4 regions of the Streptomyces sp. NBC_00259 genome follow, and region 3 is predicted to be linked to each of the others. Evidence: riboswitches for the same ligand, from Rfam matches in the RefSeq annotation. Region 3 holds a riboswitch; each other region holds the start of a gene.
The links. Region 3 has a riboswitch for cyclic di-AMP ahead of OG766_RS04335 (C40 family peptidase). Riboswitches for the same ligand answer to the same signal wherever they lie in the genome.
Positions count from the first base shown of each region.

Region 1: it holds a riboswitch for cyclic di-AMP, as region 3 does, so the genes downstream of both, OG766_RS16520 (M23 family metallopeptidase) here and OG766_RS04335 (C40 family peptidase) in region 3, are expected to answer to the same signal.
Region 2: it holds a riboswitch for cyclic di-AMP, as region 3 does, so the genes downstream of both, OG766_RS14065 (LysM peptidoglycan-binding domain-containing protein) here and OG766_RS04335 (C40 family peptidase) in region 3, are expected to answer to the same signal.
Region 4: it holds a riboswitch for cyclic di-AMP, as region 3 does, so the genes downstream of both, OG766_RS31575 (M23 family metallopeptidase) here and OG766_RS04335 (C40 family peptidase) in region 3, are expected to answer to the same signal.

Region 1 covers NZ_CP108080.1:3,702,264-3,707,802, forward strand. Annotated here, with positions in the region: gene OG766_RS16515 (PrsW family intramembrane metalloprotease) at 84-1,412, shown strand; gene OG766_RS16520 (M23 family metallopeptidase) at 1,749-2,795, opposite strand; cyclic di-AMP (ydaO/yuaA leader) riboswitch at 2,807-2,942, opposite strand; gene OG766_RS16525 (PP2C family protein-serine/threonine phosphatase) at 3,190-4,332, opposite strand; gene OG766_RS16530 (MerR family transcriptional regulator) at 4,601-5,350, opposite strand; tRNA gene OG766_RS16535 (tRNA-Met) at 5,532-5,539, opposite strand, start outside.
Region 2 covers NZ_CP108080.1:3,143,872-3,149,410, forward strand. Annotated here, with positions in the region: gene OG766_RS14050 (DUF501 domain-containing protein) at 1-44, opposite strand, end outside; gene OG766_RS14055 (FtsB family cell division protein) at 92-556, opposite strand; gene eno (phosphopyruvate hydratase) at 643-1,923, opposite strand; gene OG766_RS14065 (LysM peptidoglycan-binding domain-containing protein) at 2,151-2,813, opposite strand; cyclic di-AMP (ydaO/yuaA leader) riboswitch at 2,817-2,981, opposite strand; gene OG766_RS14070 (transglycosylase family protein) at 3,238-4,182, opposite strand; gene OG766_RS14075 (cytochrome P450 family protein) at 4,340-5,539, opposite strand, start outside.
Region 3 covers NZ_CP108080.1:982,493-988,031, forward strand. Annotated here, with positions in the region: gene OG766_RS04325 (ATP-dependent Clp protease proteolytic subunit) at 14-649, shown strand; gene OG766_RS04330 (hypothetical protein) at 657-962, shown strand; cyclic di-AMP (ydaO/yuaA leader) riboswitch at 1,308-1,480, shown strand; gene OG766_RS04335 (C40 family peptidase) at 1,484-1,960, shown strand; gene OG766_RS04340 (ATP-binding protein) at 2,090-2,593, opposite strand; gene OG766_RS04345 (helix-turn-helix domain-containing protein) at 2,887-3,744, shown strand; gene OG766_RS04350 (DUF397 domain-containing protein) at 3,760-3,978, shown strand; gene OG766_RS04355 (8-amino-7-oxononanoate synthase) at 3,991-5,136, opposite strand; gene bioB (biotin synthase BioB) at 5,288-5,539, shown strand, end outside.
Region 4 covers NZ_CP108080.1:7,036,952-7,042,490, forward strand. Annotated here, with positions in the region: gene OG766_RS31570 (alpha-galactosidase) at 1-1,978, shown strand, start outside; cyclic di-AMP (ydaO/yuaA leader) riboswitch at 2,509-2,662, shown strand; gene OG766_RS31575 (M23 family metallopeptidase) at 2,667-3,680, shown strand; gene OG766_RS31580 (SGNH/GDSL hydrolase family protein) at 3,882-4,673, shown strand; gene OG766_RS31585 (STM4011 family radical SAM protein) at 4,697-5,539, opposite strand, start outside.

The sequences.
Region 1 (5,539 bases), 2.7 Mb from region 3:
GGACGCTGTGGACCATGGCCGGAGGAAGCCCAACGGCGGTATCGCCGTCGCGCGGTGTCGGTGGTGCTCGTTAGGGTCGTCTGGTGTCCGACTGGTCCCCGCAGCCGCAACAGGCCGCCCGCCCCGACGTTCCGACGTTCGACGAACAGCCGCTGTTCGACGCCGTACCGGAGCGTGCGCGCTGGCGGTACAAGCCGCGCCGTGACTTCTGGCGCAGCAAGGCCGTGCGCGCCGGGACCCTGATCACCCTGCTCGCGCTGTCCGGTCTGGTCATCCTGGCGCTGGTGCGCGAACAGACCGGTACGGAGGGCTTCCTCGTCGGCCTCGGCCTCGCCGTGCTGCCGGTACCGCTGCTGATGGCGGCGTTCCGCTGGCTGGACCGCGTCGAGCCGGGCCCCTGGCGGAACCTCCTCTTCGCCTTCGCCTGGGGCGCCTGCGCGGCCGCCCTCGTCGCGATCATCGCGAACTCGTTCGCGACCCAGTGGATAGCCACGGCCACGGCCGACCCCTCGCACGCGGACACGATCGGCGCAACCGTCATCGCCCCCGTGGTCGAGGAGAGCGCCAAGGCGACGGCCGTGCTGCTCATCTTCCTCTTCCGAAGACGGGACTTCACCGGCGTCGTCGACGGAGTCGTCGTCGCCGGCTTCACCGCGACCGGCTTCGCCTTCACCGAGAACATCCTGTATCTCGGCACCGCCTTCGGGGAGGACCAGCAGATCGGCACGTCCGGTTTCGCCTCCGTCACGGCCGCGACCTTCTTCGTACGGATCGTGATGTCGCCGTTCGCCCATCCGCTCTTCACCGTGCTGACGGGCATCGGCTTCGGCCTCGCCGCCGCCGGCGCACAGCGCCGGAAGTTCCGCAGGACCGTACTGCCCCTGCTCGGCCTCGTCCTCTCCATCGGCATGCACGCGTTGTGGAACGGCTCAGGGGTGTTCGGCCCGTGGGGCTTCTACGCCGTGTACGCGGCGTTCATGGTGCCGGCCTTCGGCCTGCTGACCTGGCTGGCGGTCTGGACCCGGCAGCGCGAACTGCGCACGGTCGCGGCCGAACTGCCCGCGTACGCGGCAGCGGGCTGGCTCGCCCCGGCCGAGCCGCACGCCCTGTCGTCCATGCGGGCCCGCACGATGGCCCGCGACATGGCGGGCCGTACGCACGGCCGGGAGGCCGCCCGCGCCGTCTCCGAGTACGAGGTCTTCGCGACCTCCCTGGCCTTTCTGCGGCACCGGGCCCATCGGGGCGCGGCGGGCACGGACTTCGTCGCCCGTGAGCAGGAGCTGCTCCACCACCTCTGGCAGCGCAGGGACGTGGCGGGCCCGGCCCTGACGTACGCGGCCCGCGCGACGGGCCGGGTCTGGCAGCCGCCCCCGTATCTGGACTACGGGGGCTACAACCCGTATCGCGGCTAGGGCCTTCGGGGCCGTCCTCGCGGCATGGCGTCCGGGCAGGGCAGACCGGCGACCCAGGCGTCGGGGGGAGTGCGCCAGGGCCGCCGGCGACTTGGGGGAGGACGAGCACGCGTACGAGCACGCGTCCTCGTACGCACACGGGTGCGGCCCGGTCCGGCGAGAACCGGAACCGGGCCGCGGCCCCGGGCCGGAAGCCGACCCGGAGGAGCACGCAGAGGGAGATGCCTTCAGGCGGAAGGGCCCTCAGAGGGAGAGGCCTCCGGACGCAGAGGTCCTCGGCCGGAAAGCCCTCGGACGGACAGACCCCCGGACGCAGAGACCCTCAGCGGAAGGCCCTCAGACAGAGAGGCCCTTGCCGCGCAGCCACGCCGCCGGGTCCACGCCGTCGCCGCCCGCCGTGTGCACCTCCAGGTGCAGGTGCGGGCCGGTGACGTTGCCGGTGGCGCCGACGCGCCCGATGGTCTCGGACGTGGAGACCTTCTGCCCCACGCCGACGGTCATCGACGACAGGTGGCAGTACCAGACCTCGCTGCCGTCCTCGAGCTCCAGCACGATGCGGTAGCCGTACGAACCGGACCAGCCCGCCGACTTGATGGTCCCGCCGTGAACGGCCTTGACGGGCGTACCGGTCGGGGCCGCGAAGTCGAGACCCGTGTGGTAGCCGGAGGACCACATGGAACCGGACTGCCCGAAGGTGGAGGTGAGCGTGTACGACGAGGTCGGCAGCGAGTAGCTCGCGGCGAGCTTGGCGAGGCGCTCGGCCTCCGCCTTGCGCGCGGCCTCGGCCTCGGCCTCGGCCTTCGCCTCGGCAGCCACTTCGGCGGCCTCGGTCTGCTGCTTCTTCGCCTCGGCGGCTGCCTTCTCCGCGGCGGCCTTCTCGGCGGCCGCCTTCACCTCGGCCTCGGCAGCGGCCCGCTGCTGATCGGCCTGCTGGAGGATCCGGGCGCGCAGCGCCTCGCCCGCGTCACCGGCGCCCTCGGCGCCGTCCGCCGCCGTCTGGGAGGCGGCGAAGGCGGTGAGCGGCGCGTCGTTCCCGTCCTCCTGGTCGGAGTCGTCCGACATGAAGGAGCCCACGCCGGGAAGGGATCCGGGATCCGGGAGGTTGTCCGTGATGGCGTCGGGGAGCGAGATGGAGACGGCCGGCTTGTCCTGCGCGGTGGCGATGCCACCCGCGCCGACCGCGGCTATGACGCCGACGCCGAGAACGGTGGAACTCCGGGCCAGTCCGTTGCGCTGCTTGACGACGCGGTGCCTGCCACGGACCGGACGGACCGATTCCTCGGTCGGGTTCCACTCCTCCGCCCCGGTGGCCGGTGTCCACTGGTCGCTGGGGACCCACTGTGTGGTGGGAGGCTCCTGGAGGGCAGGCTCGTTTGACGCCACGGAGGCGTGCTCCTTTCCTTCCTTCTCGCCTACCGGGTTAGCTGACGGGTTCGGAGCAGGAAGGTCTCCTACGAGCACGACGTAGTGCCCGATTCACCCCAATTGGTGGTTCCCCGGTTCCCTTGCGGAATTCGGCGCATGCGCACGGTGCCGTCTCTTGCGACGGCTGGGACGACCGCGCTGCGTTATCGAACGTTAATAGACACCGAGGTCGGATTCCAAGCTGTTCCCACTGATCGTTAACGACGTTGGCCTGGACTTACCAGCAACAAGAGGATCGAATCGGGCAAGTTGACCAACCCTCGATCCACTCCACTTTCCTGACGGTCTATCAAATGTTATGCGGAGCGGTGTCCTTCGATCACGGTCCGTGGCGCCCCCTCCACCGCAGGGGTCACGGGACGACGGGCATCGTCCTGCGCCGCTCCGGCTGGCGCTCCCCCGGCCGCCCGACCGCGAGCAGCGCCATGTCATCCGTCGACCTGCCGCGCGTATGCCGCCGTACGTCCTCGACGACCGCGTCCAGCAGCTCCTCCGGCCCGGGAAAGATCCGGCCGCTCAGCCGTGTGCGCGGATCGTAGAAGGCACCCTGCTTGTCACGCGCCTCCGACAGTCCGTCCGTATAGAGGAGGAGCGTGGCGCCGGGCAGGTAGGGGGTCTCGTACGCCCGGTCCGGCCACGCGTCCAGATCGCCCATGCCGAGCGGCAGGGCGCGCTCGGGCGGCTCCAGCACGTCCAGCCCACCGTCCGCGCCCAGCAGCAGCGGCGGCGGATGACCCCGGTTGACCATCCTGACCAGGCCGCTCCCGTGCGGGATCTCCGCGAGCACCGCGGTGGTGAAACCCTCGAACGCGTCGAACCCGGAGCGCCCCGTGCCCGCACGCGCCAGCGCCCGCTCCAGCCGCTGGGCGACACCCTCCAGCGAGGACTCCTGCTCTGCGGCCTCCCGGAACGCCCCGAGCACCACGGCCACCGCCTCGACCGCGTCCAGTCCCTTCCCTCGTACGTCGCCGACGACCAGCCGCACCCCGTGGGGAGTCTCCTGCACGGCATACAGGTCTCCCCCGATGAAGGCGTCCCGCTGCGCCGCCTCGTACCGCGCCGCGACCAGCAGCCCGCCGATCCGTTCGTCCGGCGTGGGCAGAACGGCGCGCTGCGCGGCCTCCGCGATGACCCGCGCCGACGCGAGGCGCTCGCCGCTGCGGCGTACGACCTGATTGATGAAGAGGGCCAGCACGGAGACCGTGAACACGGTCAGCAGCTCCGTCACGGCCGGGATCTCGCTGGTCCTGCTGTTGTACGCGTGGAGTCCTGCCACCGTCGCGACGGAGGCGACGCCCGTGAGCAGCGTGTAGAGGGCGGAGAAGAAGGGAGCGGCGACCAGCGGCGCCGCGGCGAAGAGGGGCGAGGCGGTGAACGACTCCGGGGTGCCCAGATCGAAGAAGACCCCGGTCACGATCAGCAGCACCGGCAACGCTCCGACGACCCTGCGGCCACCGTTGCGCCGCGGTCGTTCGTCGCGTTCTCGTTGCCCCACCAGTGGTCTCCTGCCAGGTCCGCCCGGCTGCGGACGGTACCGCGCCCTCTCCAGGCTGGCCGTAACCGCACCGCACGACGAATCGCCATCGGCCAACCGGACCAGCGGGCCGGCGGCTGTGCCATTTTGCCCCTGGCCGTGCCGTTGTGCCGTGCCGTTGTGCCACGCCGTTGTGGCCAATGCCGCTGTCCGTGCTGTCGGCGGGCTGTCCGGCCGTGCCGACGCCACCAGGGGGCCCTCCTGGTGACACCACCACACGTGGCGCGCCTCAGTCGTCGCTGAGGTTGCGCTCCGCGTACATCGTGATCGCATCGCGGACGAAGACCGCCGTTCCGTCCCCGTGCCGGTCGTAGTTCGCCGTGAAGCGCGGATCGGCGACGTACATCTCACCGAGCCCGATGACGTACGACCTGGTCGGTGCGGCCGTCACCGACAGCCACTCGCAGTGCCGCTGCGCGATCGCCTGAACCTCGTCGCTGTCCGGCGCGAGCCCGTCCTTCAGAGCCTGGCCGAAATCGCGGGCGATCGCGAGCTGACGGTCCTGGAACGCCTTCTTCTCCTGCGCGCTCAGCGAGCGCCACCAGCGGTCGCCCTTCTCGTACGCCTCGCGGCCCCAGCGCTGGGTGACCTCCTCCTCGTACCGGGTGTGGTCGAAGCCGTCGAAGACTTCTTCCGCCATGAGTTCCTCTCCCTTCTCCGTGCGGTCGAGAGTGGTCCGCACCGAGGCGATCTGTCGCCCGATGCGCTCCCGCTCCTGCTCCAGCAGCCCCAGATGGGCACGCAGGGCGGCGGCCGTGTCCCGCTGCCCCTCCAGGGCCTGCGCGATCGCCGGCAGCCCGAGACCCAGCTCGCGCAGCAGCAGAATCCGCTGCAGCCGGATCAGGGCGTCCTGGTCGTAGTAGCGGTAACCGTTGCCGCCGACGCGGCTGGGTGCGAGCAGGCCGAGTTCGCCGTAGTGCCTGAGCGTGCGGCTCGTCGTACCGGCCTTCTTGGCGATTTCCTGGATGGACCACTCCATGGCCCTCACGCTAAATCTTGACGTTGCGTAAAGGTCAAGGCCGGGCGGACGGAGACGGCCACCGGAACGCGGGCGACGGGAGAGCACCGCGCCGGAAGCCGGGAAAGCACCACGGAAGCCTGGAGAACCGGGAAAACACCGATGACCCGGGACCATGTGGTCCCGGGCCATCGGCCTTCAGTAGCGGGG
Region 2 (5,539 bases), 2.2 Mb from region 3:
GCGGTGGGCGGGGTGTGCTCGGTGGTCGGCGGGGGCGTTTGCATGGATGTGTCTGTCTCTTCGTTCGGTCTGTGGCTTGGCCGGGGCTGGGCTAGCGGGGCGCGTCGGCCCGGTCGACACCGTCCCAGACGTTCGAGTACCAGGGCCTGCTGACCCCGTCCTCGTCGGTCCGGGGCTTCTGGCCGGCCCGCGGATCGACCACGATGTAGCCGGTCTCGCCCGGCCTGACCATGTGCAGGTGCTCGCGGGCCAGCCGCATGACGTACGCGTCGTCCCTCAGACGGGCCCTCTCGTCGCGCAGCCGTTCCACGCGCTCCCGGGCCGCGGCCGCGAGCCGCTCCTGCTCGGCGATCTCGTTCTGCTGCGACACGTACTGCCGCATCGGATACGCGAGCGCGACGATCATCGAGCAGACGACGAGCGCGAGGAAGGCCGCCCGGCCGGTGAGCCGCGAGCGCCGGGCCTGGCGACGGGTCTGCGAGCGGTAGACGCGGGCGGCGGTCTGCTCGCCGAGCAGCCGCAGCCTGGTCGCGGTGGAGAACCGGTCCCGGGCCATGTGTGCGCCTCCCCATTACGTGCGTACGTCCCCGCACACGGTACGGGACCGCGTGCGGGGACGTACGTATCTACCGGTGTGCGGGCTCAGCCCTTGAAGCGCGGGAACGCGCTGCGGCCGGCGTACTCCGCCGCGTCGTCGAGGATCTCCTCGATGCGCAGCAGCTGGTTGTACTTGGCGACGCGCTCGGAGCGGGCCGGGGCGCCGGTCTTGATCTGGCCGCAGTTGGTGGCGACGGCCAGGTCGGCGATGGTGACGTCCTCGGTCTCGCCGGAGCGGTGGGACATCATGCACTTGAAGCCGCTGCGCTGGGCCAGCTCGACGGCGTCCAGGGTCTCGGTCAGCGAACCGATCTGGTTGACCTTGACCAGGAGCGCGTTGGCGGCGCCGTCCTCGATGCCGCGGGCGAGGCGCTCCGGGTTGGTGACGAACAGGTCGTCGCCGACCAGCTGCACCTTGGAGCCGAGCTTGTCGGTGATGACCTTCCAGCCGGCCCAGTCGTCCTCGAACAGCGGGTCCTCGATGGAGACCAGCGGGTAGGCGGCGACGAGCTCCTCGTAGTACTCGGTCATCTCGGCGGCCGAGCGGGACTTGCCCTCGAACTCGTAGGAGCCGTCCTTGTAGAACTCGGAGGCGGCGACGTCGAGCGCGAGCGCGATGTCCTTGCCGGGCGCGTAGCCGGCCTGCTTGATGGCCTCGAGGATGAGGTCGAGGGCCTCACGGTTGGAGCCGAGGTTCGGGGCGAAGCCGCCCTCGTCGCCGAGGCCGGTCGACAGGCCCTTCTCCTTCAGCACCTTCTTGAGGGTGTGGTAGACCTCGGTGCCCCAGCGCAGGGCCTCGGAGAAGGACTCCGCGCCGACGGGCGCGATCATGAACTCCTGGATGTCCACGTTGGAGTCGGCGTGCGAGCCGCCGTTCAGGATGTTCATCATCGGAACGGGCAGCAGGTGCGCGTTCGGGCCGCCGAGGTAGCGGAACAGCGGGAGGTCGGAGGCCTCGGACGCGGCGTGCGCGACGGCGAGGGAGACACCGAGGATGGCGTTGGCGCCGAGGGAGGACTTGTCCGGGGTGGCGTCCAGGTCGAACATCGCCTGGTCGATCAGGCGCTGCTCGGTGGCGTCGTACCCGACGAGCTCCGGGCCGATCTGCTCGATGACGGCGAGGACGGCCTTCTCGACACCCTTGCCCATGTAGCGGTTCTGGTCACCGTCGCGGAGCTCGAGGGCCTCGAACGCACCGGTGGACGCACCGGACGGAACGGCAGCACGGCCGGTGCTGCCGTCGTCGAGGCCGACCTCGACCTCGACCGTGGGGTTGCCTCGGGAGTCCAGGATTTCCCGGGCTACGACGACGTCGATGGACGGCACGAGCATCTCCTTCTGGGATGTGACGCTGAATGTGACGCAAGCGGAGCAGGGTCAGTGCAGGGTCTCTTTGGCCTTGCGACAAGAGCCTAACCGCCCTACGGGCATCGGCCTGCCGCTGCCCGCCCCGTGGGACGAAAAAGGGGAACAAAGAGACAGAAACCCCGGCCCGGCGCGTACGGGGGATGGCGCGCCGGGCCGGGGAGCCGGGGGACGGGGGTGCGGACCCGTCAGCTCAGGTGGAGCTTCTGGCCGGGGTGAATGACGTTCGCGTCCTCGACGATGTCCTTGTTCAGCGCGAACAGCTTCTGCCAGCCGCCCTTGACCTTCTCGGCCTCGGCGATCTTGCTGAGGGTGTCGCCGGCCTTGACCGTGTACTCGCCGTCGCCCTTCTTGACCGGGGCGGCGGGGCGCTCGGAGCGGGTGGTCGGGACCTCGGCGCGCTTCGGGGCGGGGGCCTTGGCCTTGGGCTCGGCCTTCGGGGCGGCCTTGGGGGCAGCCGGGGCGGCACCGTTGTACGCGGCGTCGGACAGGCCCGTGCCGCAGTGCGGCCAGGCACCCTTGCCCTGGCCGTCGAGGACCTTCTCGGCTATCTCGATCTGCTGGGCCTTCGAGGCCTGGGCGGCGGTCTGGGCGTAGGCGGTGCCGCCGTACGCGGCCCAGGTGGAGGCCGAGAACTGCAGGCCGCCGTAGTAGCCGTTGCCGGTGTTGATCGACCAGTTGCCGCCGGACTCGCACTGGGCGACGGCGTCCCACTCGGAGGCGGTGGCGGCGGACGCGGTACCGGAAGCCATCAGCGGGGCGGCGATGGCCGCACCGGTGACACCGGCGAGCGTGGCGATACGAGTGGCCTTGGACGGGCGACGGTGCTTGCCCTTGCCGGAAAGCAGCATGGAACTTCTCCTCACCGACGCCTGCGAGGTGAGCTGTCGGGTTCGGGCCATGTGAGTTGCCCGGCCGCGCGAGGTTCGCGCGGCTCCACCCCAAGCCGGTTCCGCCCCAAAGGGCGGGCCCGGCACTTACCTTGGGTCCCCCGCTCCTGCCTTCGGCGCTTGCGCGACGACTGTTCCCGGCGGCCGCCGGCAGGATTCGGCGTGCGGTCGTCGGGGCCCGCGTTGCGAGCGGTTCAGACCGTAAACGCACTTCTCCCCGATGTTCAAAGTCGAACATCGGGGAGAAACCACACCTATTTGACGCGGAGAGATGTCCGTTTTCGCAGGTGAGAGGCGCGATGACCGGAGTTGACCGACGAGACGCGCCAGTTGACATGAAGAGACTCATGTCTCACTTGCGCAGAACCGGACATAAGCGCCCGAACTACTCCTTCAACTGCCCCTGCCCCAGGCCCAGATCGAGGCTCTGGCCAGGAAGGATGAGATCGGCGTCGGAGCCGACGACCTCCTGGTTCGCCTCATAGAGGGCGGGCCACCCGCCGGGCACCTCGTTCACGTCGGCGATCGACCACAGGTTGTCGCCGGGGCGGACGGTGTACTCATCTCCCGCGGCGACGCCGTCTCGTGCCGATGCGTCATCTCGTGAGGCATGACGACCGGAATTACGGTCATTGCCCGAATTGCCCGCCTCGTCCTCATCGGCGGGGCCACCGCGGTGCTTTCCGGAGCCCGTGTCCGCGGCTGCGTCCTCGCCGCCCGAGGCATCCGCGCCCTTGCCGGAGCCTGCCGGGGCGGAAGGCTCGTCCGAGGTGTCCGCGGGCTTCTCGGCCGTCGGCGAACCGTTCGAGGCACCGGAACCGGACGAGGCTGGGGTGTCGGTGTCCGGCGCGGGCGTCGTGCCCGCCCCGTCGCCGAAGGAGGGGCTCTTCGTGCCACCGTTCTGCGGCGTGGCGGAGGCGTCCCCGCCGGCGGGCTCGGCGCCGCCCCCCAGGAGGCCGGTGACGAGACCGGTGATCTCCCCGCAGCTCGGCCAGGCGGAGTCGCCCTGGGCGGACAGCACCGCCTCGGCCACCGTGATCTGCTGGGCGCGGCTTGCGAGGTCGGCGCGCGGCGCGTAGGCCGTACCGCCGTACGCCTCCCAGGTCTCCTGGGACATCTGCAGGCCGCCGTAGTAACCGTTGCCGAGGTCGGCGCTCCACACACCGCCGCTCTCACAGTCGGCGACGCGGTCCCAGGTGGCGGAGTCCGCGGCGGAGGCGGCGCCTGCGCCGAGCAGCGGGATGGCGATGGCCGATCCGGTCACCCCTGCCGCGACGATGAGAGCGGGGGCCTGACGAGGTCGGCGGTGTCGGCCGTTCCCGGAGCGCATGCGGTGTGCCTTCCATGTGACAACAGAAAACCCACGGGTCCCACGAGTCTGCCGATTCAGCGAGGACCCCGAGTCGGGGTGAACGTAGCCCCACTCGAACGTCAGTCACAAGTCGGTGCAGCGGAGATCACGTGAAAGTCACAGTCCTGACGACTCGTCAGCTCTTGGTGGGGGTGAACTCAACGGGCAGAGTGCGCAATCCACGCATGATGAGCCCCCCGCGCCACCGCAAATCGGAAGGATCCACCGCAAGCCGCAAGTCGGGCAATCTGGTGAGCAGGGTCGCGAGCGCGGTCTGTCCTTCGAGCCGCGCGAGCGGCGCGCCCAGGCAGTAGTGGATGCCGTGCCCGTACCCGAGGTGCTGGTTGTCCCGGCGGGACAGGTCGAGGGTGTCGGGGTCCGGGAAGCGGTCGGGGTCGCGGTCGGCGGCGGCGAGCACGACGAGGACCGGATCGCCGGCGCCGATGTCCTGCCCGCCGAGCGTGAGCGGCTCGGTCGCGAACCGCCACGTGGCGAGCTCCACGGGCCCGTCGTAGCGCAGCAGCTCCTCGACCCCGGTTTCGAGCAGCCCGGTGTCGCCCGCGGCGAGGGACGACTGGAGACGGGCACGCTGCTCCGGATCGCGCAGCAGGGCGTAGGTGCCGTTGCCGATCAGGTTGACGGTGGTCTCGAAGCCGGCGAAGAGGAGGATGAAGGCCATCGCCGCGGCCTCGTTCTCCGTGAGGTGCTCGCCGTGGTCGCTGGCCCGGATGAGCCCGGAGATCAGGTCGTCCCCGGGGTCCTCCCGCTTACGGTGGATCAGCTCGGCGAGATAGCCGCGCATCTTCTTCACCGACCGCGCCACCCCGCCGCGCGGACCGCCCCCGTGACGGATCATCATCCCGGCCCAGTCGCGGAAGTCGTCCTGGTCCTCGGCGGGGACGCCGAGCATGTCGCAGATGGCGTAGATGGGGAGCGGGAACGCGAACTCATGGATGAGGTCCGCGCTGCCCTTCGCGGCGAAGCCGTCGATGAGCCGGTCCGTCAGTTCCTGTACGCGCGGGGCGAACTCGGCCACGCGGCGCGGCGTGAACGCCTTGGAGACGAGCCGGCGCAGCCGGGTGTGGTCGGGCGGATCGATGTTCAGCAGATGCGTCATCAGCTCCGCCTTGCGCTCGCCCGGGATGCCCGTCTTCCCCTTCGCGTGCGCGGGCTCGTCGTGATGCGCGGGATTCTTGCTCAGCCGCTGGTCCGCCAGCGCCTGCCGCGCGTCCGCGTACCGGGTCACCAGCCATGCCTCGACCCCGCTGGGGAGCCGGGTCCTGTGCACGGGCGCGTGCTCGCGGAGCCAGGCGTAGGCGGGGTACGGGTCGGTGGC
Region 3 (5,539 bases):
GGAGTGGTACGCCATGAACCACCCGTCCGCCCGCCATGTCCTGCCGGAGTTCACGGAGCGCACCAGCGCAGGGCTCCGCACCCTCGATCCGTACGCGAAGCTCCTCGCCGAGCGGATCGTGTTCCTCGGCGCACCGGTCGACGACACCTCGGCCAACGACGTCATCGCGCAGCTCCTGCACCTCGAGTACGCCGCCCCGGACCAGGACATCGCGCTCTACATCAACTCCCCCGGCGGTTCCCTCAGCGCGATGACCGCCATTTACGACACGATGCAGGTGGTGACCTGCGACATCGCCACGACCTGTCTGGGCCGGGCCGCCTCGACGGCCGCGGTGCTGCTGGCGGCAGGCGCCCCCGGCAAGCGGATCGCCCTGCCCGGTGCCCGGATCGTCGTCCAGCAGCCTTCCCTGGCGGAGCCGGTGCAGGGACAGCCGACCGATCTCGATCTCCAGGCTCAGGAGTTGCTGCGGCTGCGGGAGCTGATGGCCGCCGTGCTCGTACGCCACACCGGTCGGAGCGCCGAGCGCATCGCCGAGGACATCGAGCGTGACAAGGTCTTCGACGCCCCGGGCGCCAAGGAATACGGGCTGATCGATCACATCGTCAAGAACCGGAAGACGTCCGCGACTTCCCTCCACGGCCGGTGAACCGGCCGTGGTGCCCGAACTGCCGCCGCTCCCCGCACTGACGCGTGCCGAAAGTGAGTTCATCGACAGCTATCTCGAAGTCGTCGATCAGCTGGGAAGGATCAACCCGGCGCGTGGCACGCACACCTACGGCGCGCTTCGTGCCGCCCAGGCGCTCGTCGTACGGGCCACGGCGCTCCGGGACGCGCTGACGGTCATGCACATGCGCGGTGAGAGCGAGCTGCACGCACCGACATTGGCCCGTGCGCTGCGGGTGTTGGACGGGGAGCGCAGGGCGTCGAGAATCACCGTACCTCCGGAGTCGCCGAGTTGACGGTCCGCCGCCCGACGGCCACCGCGCACCTCGCGGCACGCCGGAGGCGTACGAGTGGGTGTCGCCCATCCGGACCAGTCGCGGCTGCACGATATGCACCGGGCAAGTTGCGCCGTGGGCTGAGCCGACTGGCGCAACGGCCCGTTCCGACGCTGGTACAGCGCTCGTCACCGGGCGACGCACTGTCCGCCAAACGGCTCTGTCCACTCGAATAGGTCATTGGTGAGGAGCCTCACAAAACGCCGTTTCTAAGAGGAAATCCGGCAGTTCGTGGGTCAAGATCCCTGGGACGACAAGCCCCCGCCACCGCGGCGGGGCGGTCCGGGCGGACGCCGAGTCCTGCCGCCGCACCGGATGCCTGGTCGACATGAGGGCTTCGGCAGGAGTGGAGGACCCGAGCAGTACGGGCCGGCCGCACATCATGGCCGGTCCTTGGGGTGAAGCCGCGTACGCGGCCGGGCGTCTTCGCCGGTCCGAACCCGACAGGTCATCCTTCACAGGCGGCTGACGAAGGGTTGCGCATGTCTGCGCAGACACATCTCCCGTCCCTGTTGTCCCGGACGGGTGCCGTCTCGGCACTCACGATCGCGGCCGTCGGCGGCTCGCTGGTCCTGCCGGGCGGCGCGCCCGAGGCCCATGCCACCGCGGCACACGCGACGAAGGCACTCAACGTGGCCGCGTCGAAGAAGGGCTCTCCGTACCGCTACGGGGCCACGGGGCCGCATCGCTTCGACTGTTCGGGACTGACGCTCTACGCGTACAAGAAGGCCGGCAAGAAGCTGCCGCGCACGGCCCAGCAGCAGTACAACCGGACCCGTCATATCCGCGCTTCCCAACGGCAGCGCGGTGACCTGGTCTTCTTCCAGGCCCGCGGATACGTGTACCACGTCGGCATCTACGCGGGAGGCGGCAGGATCTGGCACTCGCCGAAGACCGGTTCCGTGGTGAAGCTGAGCAAGATCTGGTCCAAGAGCGTGCGCTACGGGCGCGTGCGCTGAGTTGTCCGGGCCCCGGCACCGTCCGGGGCCCCGAGGGACGAGAGGAGCGGTCACGGCCCTCCACGGCGCGGCCGGTACGCGTCCGCAGGCGTCCGTACGCGTACGCAACGGCGGGATGCCGTGGAGGGCTCAGGGCCGGTGCCCCTGTGGAGCGGGGTCGCCGGGGAGCCCGCCCGACGGGACCGCCCCGCGCTCGGTGCGGACGACGGCCGGCGCGGGGCTCCAGGGCATGGCGATCCAGACGGTCTTGCCGCCTTCCGGGGTAGGGCTGACGTGCAGCCTGCCCCCGCACTCGGCGGCGAGCCAGCGGATGATCACCATGCCGCGGCCGTTGTCCTGCTGCACCGCCGCGGGCAGCCGCTGCGGCCAGCGCGGATGGCTGTCGGTCACACCGACGCACAGCTGTTCGTCGCGCTCGAGACGGACGTCGACCGTGAAGGTGGGTGACTGTCCGAAGGTGTGCTGAACGGCGTTGGTGGCCAGTTCGGAGACGATGAGACGGACCGTGTCGGCCGCGTCGTCCTCCCTCGGCAGCCCCCACTCGGTGAGGACCTCGGAGACGTATCTCCGCGCGGCGGGGACCGAGGCGGGATCGCTCGGCAGGGTGATGGAGGCTTCCTGATGGTCGGCCATGGCGAGCTGTCCCTTTCCCACCGGGGCTGCGGGAGCGCGGCACGCAGCGGATGCGGTGCCGGAACAGCCTCGGACTGCGCTGTGCGCCAGAGTGTGCGCTAGCCGTCAGAGTGCCACTGTGCCGCCCCTGTTGGTGCCGATCCACCTTGATATGCATATATCTGTCGCTCAAAGCGGTGAACTCTGCGACGCGAGAACGTATTTGGGCGCAGACTTGCGCTGCGCCGGCCGCTCACGCGCCGGTCGTACGCCGGTCACTCGACGACCGAAGGAGGAACGGAGGAGGGGACGGAATGCGGCACGGTCCCGCGGTGCGCCGCCGCAAGCTCGGTGAGGAACTGCGCGGCCTGCGGCTGGACGCGGGCCTCACCAGCCGGGAGGCGGCACGCCTGGCGGGTTGGCACCAGTCGAAGGTGAGCCGCATCGAGACCGGTGCGAGCGGGGTGAAGCCCGCCGATGTGGCCCGGTTGCTCGACGCCTACGGGGTGGCCGATCCGCGGCTGCGGGAGCTGCTGGGGACGCTGGCGGGCACGGCGGACGGCGGGGGCACGGGCTGGTGGCACGCCTACCGCGGGGTGATCCCTCCCCAGTACCGGGACTTCATCAGCCTGGAGTCCCAGGCGAGTACGGCGCGGACGCTGGAGACCTCGGTGGTGCCCGGACTGCTGCAGACCGCCGACTACGCACGGGCGGTGACCCTTTCCGCGCTCGAAGGAGCGCCGACGGCCACGGTGGACTCGCTGGTGGAGGTGCGCATCGCCCGTCAGCAAGTGCTCCGTGCGGAGCGGCCGCTGAGCTTCAGCGCGGTGCTGGACGAGGCGGTGCTGCGGCGGCAGGTGGGCGGCCGCCGGGTGATGCGCGGGCAGTTGCGCCGAGTGATGGAGATGGCCCAACTCCCGCATGTGCGCCTGCAGGTGCTCCCCTTCTCGACCGGTGGTTATGTGGGACTGACCGGACCTTTCGTTATCTTCTCATTCCCGAACACTTCTGATCTGGACGTGGTTGTTCTTGACCATCTGACGAGTAGTCTCTACCTCGAACGGAAGGAAGACCTCGAGGCGTACGGCGCCGCTTTCCGCACCATGCAGGCGCATGCGCTCTCGCTCCAGGACTCGTTGGATCTCATCGCCGGAATCGACGACAGCGCGTAGGGAAGGCACCCCCCAATGTCTGCTCACGACGCACATGTACGCCCTCGGCTGCGCACTCCGTGGCAGCGCAGCAGCCGCAGTGTCGGAATGAACAACTGCGTGGAGACCGCACGGTGCGCCGACGGCGCCCTGGCCGTGCGCGACTCGAAGAACACCCACCTCCGCTTCCTCGTGTTCTCGCCCGCCGCCTGGACCGGCTTCGTGCGCGGGCTGCGCGAGGGCGCGGGCGGCTGACCCGAGGGACGGTCAGCCCGCGGGCGCCGTCGCCAGGATCGTGGAGAGCGCCGTCCCGATCTGCCGATCGGTGAGATCGGCGCGCGCGGTGAGCCTGATCCGCGAGATCCCGTCCGGAACCGACGGCGGCCGGAAGCAGCCGACGGCCAGTCCCGCCGCCCGGCAGTCCGCCGCCCAGCGCACGGCCGACTCCGGTGACGGCGCCTGGACGGACACGACGGCCGCGTCCGGGCGTACGGCGGTCTGCCCGGCGCCGGCCAGCCGCTCGTACAGCGTGGTGGCCACGGCCCGGGCCCGGTCCGCGAGCCCGGGCTCGCGGCGCAGCAGCCGCAGGCTCGCGAGGGCCGCGCCCGCCGCGGCCGGCGCGAGGCCGGTGTCGAAGATGAACGTACGCGCGGCGTTGACGAGATGGTCGATGACCCGTGCCGGACCGAGCACCGCTCCGCCCTGGCTGCCCAGGGACTTGGACAGGGTGAGCGTGGCGACGACGCCCGTGTCGCCCGCGAGGCCCGCCGCGTTCAGGGCTCCCCTGCCCCCCTCGCCCAGGACTCCGAGACCGTGTGCGTCGTCGACGACCAGGGCCGCGCCGTGCGAACGGCACACCTCGGCGAACTCGCGCAGCGGGGCGGCGTCGCCGTCGACCGAGAAGACCGAGTCGGACACGACCAGGGCGCGCCGCCCCGGGTGGGCGTCGAGGGTCTTGCGTACGGCCTCCGGATCGGCGTGTGCCACGACGGCGGTCTCGGCGCGGGACAGCCGGCAGCCGTCGACGATCGAGGCGTGGTTGCCGGCGTCCGACACGATCAGCGACCCGTGCGCGCCGAGCGCCGTCAGCGCCGCAAGGTTCGCCGCGTACCCCGAGGAGAACACGAGCGCCGCCTCGAACCCGCAGAACTCGGCCAGCTCACGTTCCAGTTCCGCGTGCAGCTCGGTGCTGCCGGTCACGAGCCGGGAGCCGGTCGCGCCGGCGCCCCACCGCCGTGCGGCCTCGGCGGCCGCCTGGGTGATCTCCGGCCGCCGGGTCAGGCCGAGGTAGTCGTTGCTCGCCAGATCGAGCAGCGCGGAGGTGGCGGGACGCGGCCGGAGTGTACGGACGAGACCGGCGTCCGCGCGGTGGCGCGCCGCGTCGTCGGTCCAGTCGAAAGGATCCTGAGGCACCTGGGGCATGTTCCGGTCCTTTTGTAGGCAGCGCACAGACCCTAGCCGGGGACGGTAGAGGTCAGAGTGTGGCCATACACACACCTCAATCGGCGGGTGTTGTCGAGTTCCTCCTTGGCCGCGGGGTGTCCGGTAGGCGAGGATCTGCGCCATGGACCTCCTGAACACGCTGGTGGACAAGGGCCTGCGGCGTGAGCTGCCGACCCGCGAAGAAGCGCTCGCCGTACTGGCGACCTCCGACGACGATCTGCTCGAAGTGGTGGCCGCGGCCGGAAGGGTGCGCCGTCAGTGGTTCGGGCGGCGGGTGAAGCTGAACTATCTGGTCAACCTCAAGTCCGGTCTGTGTCCCGAGGACTGTTCGTACTGTTCCCAGCGGCTCGGTTCCAAGGCGGAGATCCTCAAG
Region 4 (5,539 bases), 6.1 Mb from region 3:
CCCGGCCGACGCCGAGGCGCTCGCCGCCGACCCGCTTCCGCCCGAACGGGGCTTCGAGTCGCCGCTCGACGGGCACGAGGAGTATCCCGTCGAGGGCGGCCCCCGATTCGTCCGGCCCGCGCTGTCCGTCCGTACCCCTCAGATCCGTGGCACCGAATGGCGCTTCACCGCCGGCGGCGTCGAGGACGGTGACGAGCTGCGGCTGGGGTTCGCCGACCCCGTGCACGGCCTCGCGCTGACGCTGCACTACCGGATGCGGGACGACTCCGATGTGATCGAGCGCTGGGTCACGGTGACCCACGTCGGGGAGGGGCCCGCACTGGAGCTGCTGCGCGCCGACGCGGCCGTCTGGACGCTGCCGCCGCGCGAGCGCCGCCGGCTCTCCCAGCTGCACGGCCGATGGGCCGCCGAGTCCCGGCTCGTACGGACCGAGCTCACGTACGGGGAGACGCTGATCGGCTCGCGCCGGGGTCACACCGGGCATCAGCACCTGCCGTGGGTCGCCGTCGACGACGGCACGGCCACGGAGGAGTCCGGGGAGGTGTACGGCTGCGCCCTCGGCTGGTCGGGATCCTGGCGCATCGCCGTGCACCAGCTGCCCGACGGCCAGGTGCAGATCAGCGGCGGCGCCGGCCACGACGACTCCGGACTGCTGCGGCTCGCACCCGGTGAGTCGTACGTCTCACCCGTGTTCGCCGGGCTGTGGAGCGAGGGGGGATTCGGCGGCGCGAGCCGGTCCTGGCATGCCTGGCAGCTCGCCCACGTCCTTCCCGGGGCCGGGGACTCGCGCCCGGTCCTCTACAACTCCTGGGAGGCGACCGGCTTCGACATCTCCGAGGAGCAGCAGCGCGCGCTGGCGGCCCGGGCCGCCCGGATGGGGGTGGAGCTCTTCGTCGTGGACGACGCGTGGTTCGGGCGGCGGACGAGCGACCGGGCCGGGCTCGGGGACTGGACACCGAATCCCGACCGCTTCCCCCGGGGGCTGAAGCCGCTCGCCGACGAGGTGCACGCGCGGGGAATGGCGTTCGGGATCTGGGTCGAGCCGGAGATGGTGAACGCCGACAGCGATCTGTACCGGGCGCACCCGGACTGGGTGCAGCACCACCGGGGGCGGACCCGGACCGAGTTCCGTCATCAGCTGGTGCTGAACCTCGCCCGCGGGGACGTCCAGGAGTACCTCTGGGAGCGGCTGGACACGCTGCTGTCCTCGACGCCCGTCGACTATGTGAAGTGGGACTTCAACCGCTGCTTCACGGACGCGGGCTGGCCCGGGGAGCCGTACCCGCAGAAGCTGTGGGTCGAGCACGTCCACGCGCTCTACGCCCTGCTGGACCGGCTGCGGGCCGCGCACCCCGAGGTCGCCTTCGAGAGCTGCTCGGGCGGCGGGGGCCGGATCGACCTGGGGATCCTCTCCCGCACCGACCAGGTGTGGACCTCCGACAACACCGACCCGCTGGACCGGCTCGCCATCCAGCACGGCTTCGGGCAGCTGCACCCGGCGAGAGTGATGGCCGCATGGGTCACGGACAGCCCGAACGTCCAGCTCAACGGAAGGGTCAGCACCCTGCGCTTCCGGTTCGTGAGCGCCATGGCCGGGGTGCTCGGCATCGGCGGCGACCTCACCGCATGGAGCGAGGACGAGCTGACCGAGGCGCGTGACTGGGTGGAGCTCTACAAGAAGATCAGACCGGTCGTCCAGCACGGCGAGCTGTACCGGCTGCGGCCGCCGGCGGGCGGGCTGAGCGCGGTGCAGTATCTGCGCGGGGACGAGGCCGTCGTACTGGCCTGGCTGCAGTCCCAGCACCACGGAGAGCTTCCGCCGCGGCTCCGGCTGCGCGGGCTCGACCCGTCGGCGGAGTACGAGTGCCTGGACACCGGCCGCCTCCACCGGGGCGCCGTCCTCCTCCATCACGGCTTCTCCACCGGCCTGAGGGGTGACCTCGACGCGATGGTCCTCCGCCTGCGCCGCCGGGCCTGACCATCGCGCCGGGCCCGGCGGAACGCCGGGCCGTCTGACGGTGGCGCCGGGCCTGGCGGGACGCCGGGCGGAGGTCCTCGACCGGGTTCGAGGGCAACTCGGCCTGCGCCGTGGCGAGTTCCGGGGAGCGGCGGTCGAATTGCTGAATTCACCTGTTGTTCGGAATTGGTTCCGCACACGGAAAGGGCTCGCCTTTTCGCGGCCACTCGCGCCATTGGATGCATTCCGTCGCTAATGAGCGATGTGTCCGGATTGGGCGTTTTTGTATAACGCGCCCCGGTTGAATAGGGGATGGGGATCCGCCCGTGAGCGGGATCATATCCGTGACGTTCTGTGGTGGTGCACCGCGGCCGGACCCCCTTGTCCCCTGGGAAATCGAAGATCCGTAATCCACGCAGCGTGACCGGGAAATGTGCGCTGATATCCGGTAGGGGGATTCCCGGGGGGAATAGACGGCTTGTTCACTTCGACCCGGCTCGCTTACGGTCACCGCAATCCGGTCGGAACGCCCAATCCTGCCGCCGTCCGGAATATCGCACCCACCCACGTGTGGCAGGAGCGGGGGACCCAGGTAGTACGCCGTCCGGAGCCCCGGACGGCTTGGGGTGAAGTCGCGCGAGTCGCGCGGCCGGGCAGCTCCAGCCCGAACCCGACAGCTCACCTCGCAGGCGGCGGAGAGGAATTCGCCATGCCCGGTAAGGGTAAGCATCGCCGTCCGAGGACCAGCCCGTTCACGCGCGGATTCGTCGCCGCAGGAACGGGCGGGGCCGCCATCGCACTCCCGCTCATGGGTGCCGCCGGTGCGCACGCCGCCGAGAAGTCCGCGCCCGTCGCAGCCCCCGAGCGGGTCGCCTCGGTCGCTCACAAGGCCGTCACCCCGCAGGCGCCGCAGGCTCCCAAGGCGCCGAAGCCGTACACGGTCGTGGCCGGTGACTACCTCTCCAAGATCGCCGATGAGCACAACGTCAGCGGCGGCTGGAAGAAGCTGTACGCCGACAACCGCGCCGCCGTCGGTACGGACCCCTCGCTGATCCACCCGGGTCTGAAGCTCGTCCTCGGCGGCAAGGCGACGGCCCAGGGTGAGGCGAAGGCCCAGCCGAAGCCCGAGCGGAAGGCCGCGGCCCCGGCCAAGAAGGCGCCCGCCGACAAGGCCGCCGCCAAGGCCGAGAAGGCGGAGAAGGCCCAGAAGGCCGTGAAGGCCGAGAAGTCGTCCGCTTCCGTCGAGCGTGCCTCCCGCACCGCCGACCGCGCCGCCGGTGCCGCGGCCGCTCCGGCCGCTGCCCAGGCCCCCGCGCCCTCGGGCTTCTTCGCCCCGGTCACCAGTGGCATCGGCACCGCGTACAAGACCGCCGGTGCCATGTGGTCCAGCGGCTACCACACCGGTGTCGACTTCGTCGCCTCCACGGGGACGTCCGTGAAGTCGGTCGGCCCGGGCACCGTCGTCTCGGCCGGCTGGAGCGGTGCGTACGGCAACGAGGTCGTCATCAAGCACGGCGACGGAACGTACTCGCAGTACGCCCATCTCTCGCAGCTCTCCGTCGCGTCCGGCGACGGTGTCACCGGCGGCCAGCAGATCGGGCTGTCCGGCTCCACCGGCAACTCCTCCGGCCCGCACCTGCACTTCGAGATCCGGACGAGCCCGAGCTACGGCTCGGACATCGACCCGCTGGCCTACCTGCGCCAGCACGGTGTCTCGATCTGACGCACCTGACACGGCGTCCCGAACCTGACGCCGCGCGACTCCGTCCGTCGGCCCCGCGCAGGGGCCGGCGGACGCCCGCGTTTTCGCGGGTCTCCGCCTATTCCCGCTTTGCCGAAAACTGACCTGGTGGTCTATATCACGCCCCGTCAACCCCTCCCTACGGTGGCGTAGGTCACTTCTCACCGGGAAAGATGGCTCGACGTGGCAGACGATTCGCGATCAAGAACAAAGGGCTCATTCGGGTCGTACGCGGCGATCGGTGACAGCTTCACCGAGGGGGTCGGAGACGCGGGACCCGGCGGACAGTTCGTCGGATGGGCGGACCGCCTCGCGGTCCTGCTGGACGACCGCGTACCGGAACACACCTTCCGCTACGCCAATCTCGCCGTACGCGGCAGGCTCCTGGACCAGATCGTCGAGGAACAGGTCCCGCGCGCGAAGGAACTCGCCCCCGACCTGGTGACGTTCTGCGCGGGCGGCAACGACATCATCCGGCCCGGCACCGACCCCGACGACGTCGCGGAGCGCTTCGAACGGGCGGTCGCCGAACTCGCCACCTCCGTCGGCACCGTCATGGTGACGACCGGGTTCGACACCCGCGACGTGCCCGTCCTGCGCCATCTGCGCGGCAAGATCGCCACGTACACCGCGCACGTCCGCGCCATCGCCGACCGCTACGACTGCCCCGTCCTCGACCTCTGGTCGCTCAAGTCCGTCCAGGACAGACGTGCCTGGGACGACGACCGGCTGCATCTCTCGGCCGAGGGCCACACGCGTGTGGCACTGCGCGCCGCCCAGGTGCTCGGCGTGGACGTGCCCGCGGACCCGGACCAGCCGTGGCCGCCGCTGCCGCCGCGCGGCACGCTCGAAGTCCGCCGCGACGACATCCAATGGGCGCGCGAGTACCTCGTGCCGTGGATCGGCCGTCGGCTCCGGGGCGAATCGTCCGGCGACCATGTGGAGCCCAAGCGCCCGGACCTGCTTCCGCTCTGAGTTCCTTCGCTGCGGGCACGTCTCTACGCGGAGGCGGGGATCCTCTCCAGGACCCCGCCCGCGAACACGTCGTACAGCGGCAGCGACTCCAGATGGACATAGCCGATGTGGCAGTCGCACACCGCGAGCGGGCAGGCGCGCGGTCGCAGCGCCGCCCTGTACGAGCCGTCGTAGAGATTGCCCAGCTCGGCCGGGACGAAGTGGCAGCGCCGCACCGTCCCGTCACCGTCGACCGAGATCACCGACTCGCCCGTACGGCACGGCAGACCGGCCGAGCGGTGCGGATGGCGGCTGTACGGGAAGAGGGGGTCGAGGGCCGTCCAGCGGGCGGCCTCCTCGTCCGTGTAGTCACGCCCCTCCGCCGCGTTGACCCACAGATAGACGTGCTCCGGGAGATCGGCCCGCAGCCGGCGGGCGGCCTCCAGATGCTCCTCGAAGCCGACGATCCCGACACTGAACCTGATGCCGCGCGCCGACAGTTCACGGCACTTGCCGAGGAAGCGGTCGTACGGCGTCTGCCCCGGGTGGTACGTGCACCACAGCGCGAGGGTGTCCGGATCGGCCTCCGCCAGCCAGTCCGTACGGCAGCTCAGATTCGTCTGGATGGCCACGCGGCGGATGTGCGGCAGCCGGGACAGCTCGGCCAGCGTGCGCCGGTACCAGGAGCGCACCAGGCCCTCGCCCCAGGGCGTGAAGAGCACCGACAGCCGGTCCTCCGGCTGCCGCGCCGCCGCCCAGCCCGCGAACCGCTCCAGCGCGTCACGGTCGGCCCGCAGCTGCTCCCGGCTGTCACGGCGCTTGGCGAACGGGCAGTAGGGGCAGTCGTAGTCGCAGGAGGCCAGCGGCCCCCGGTACAGCACGGTCAG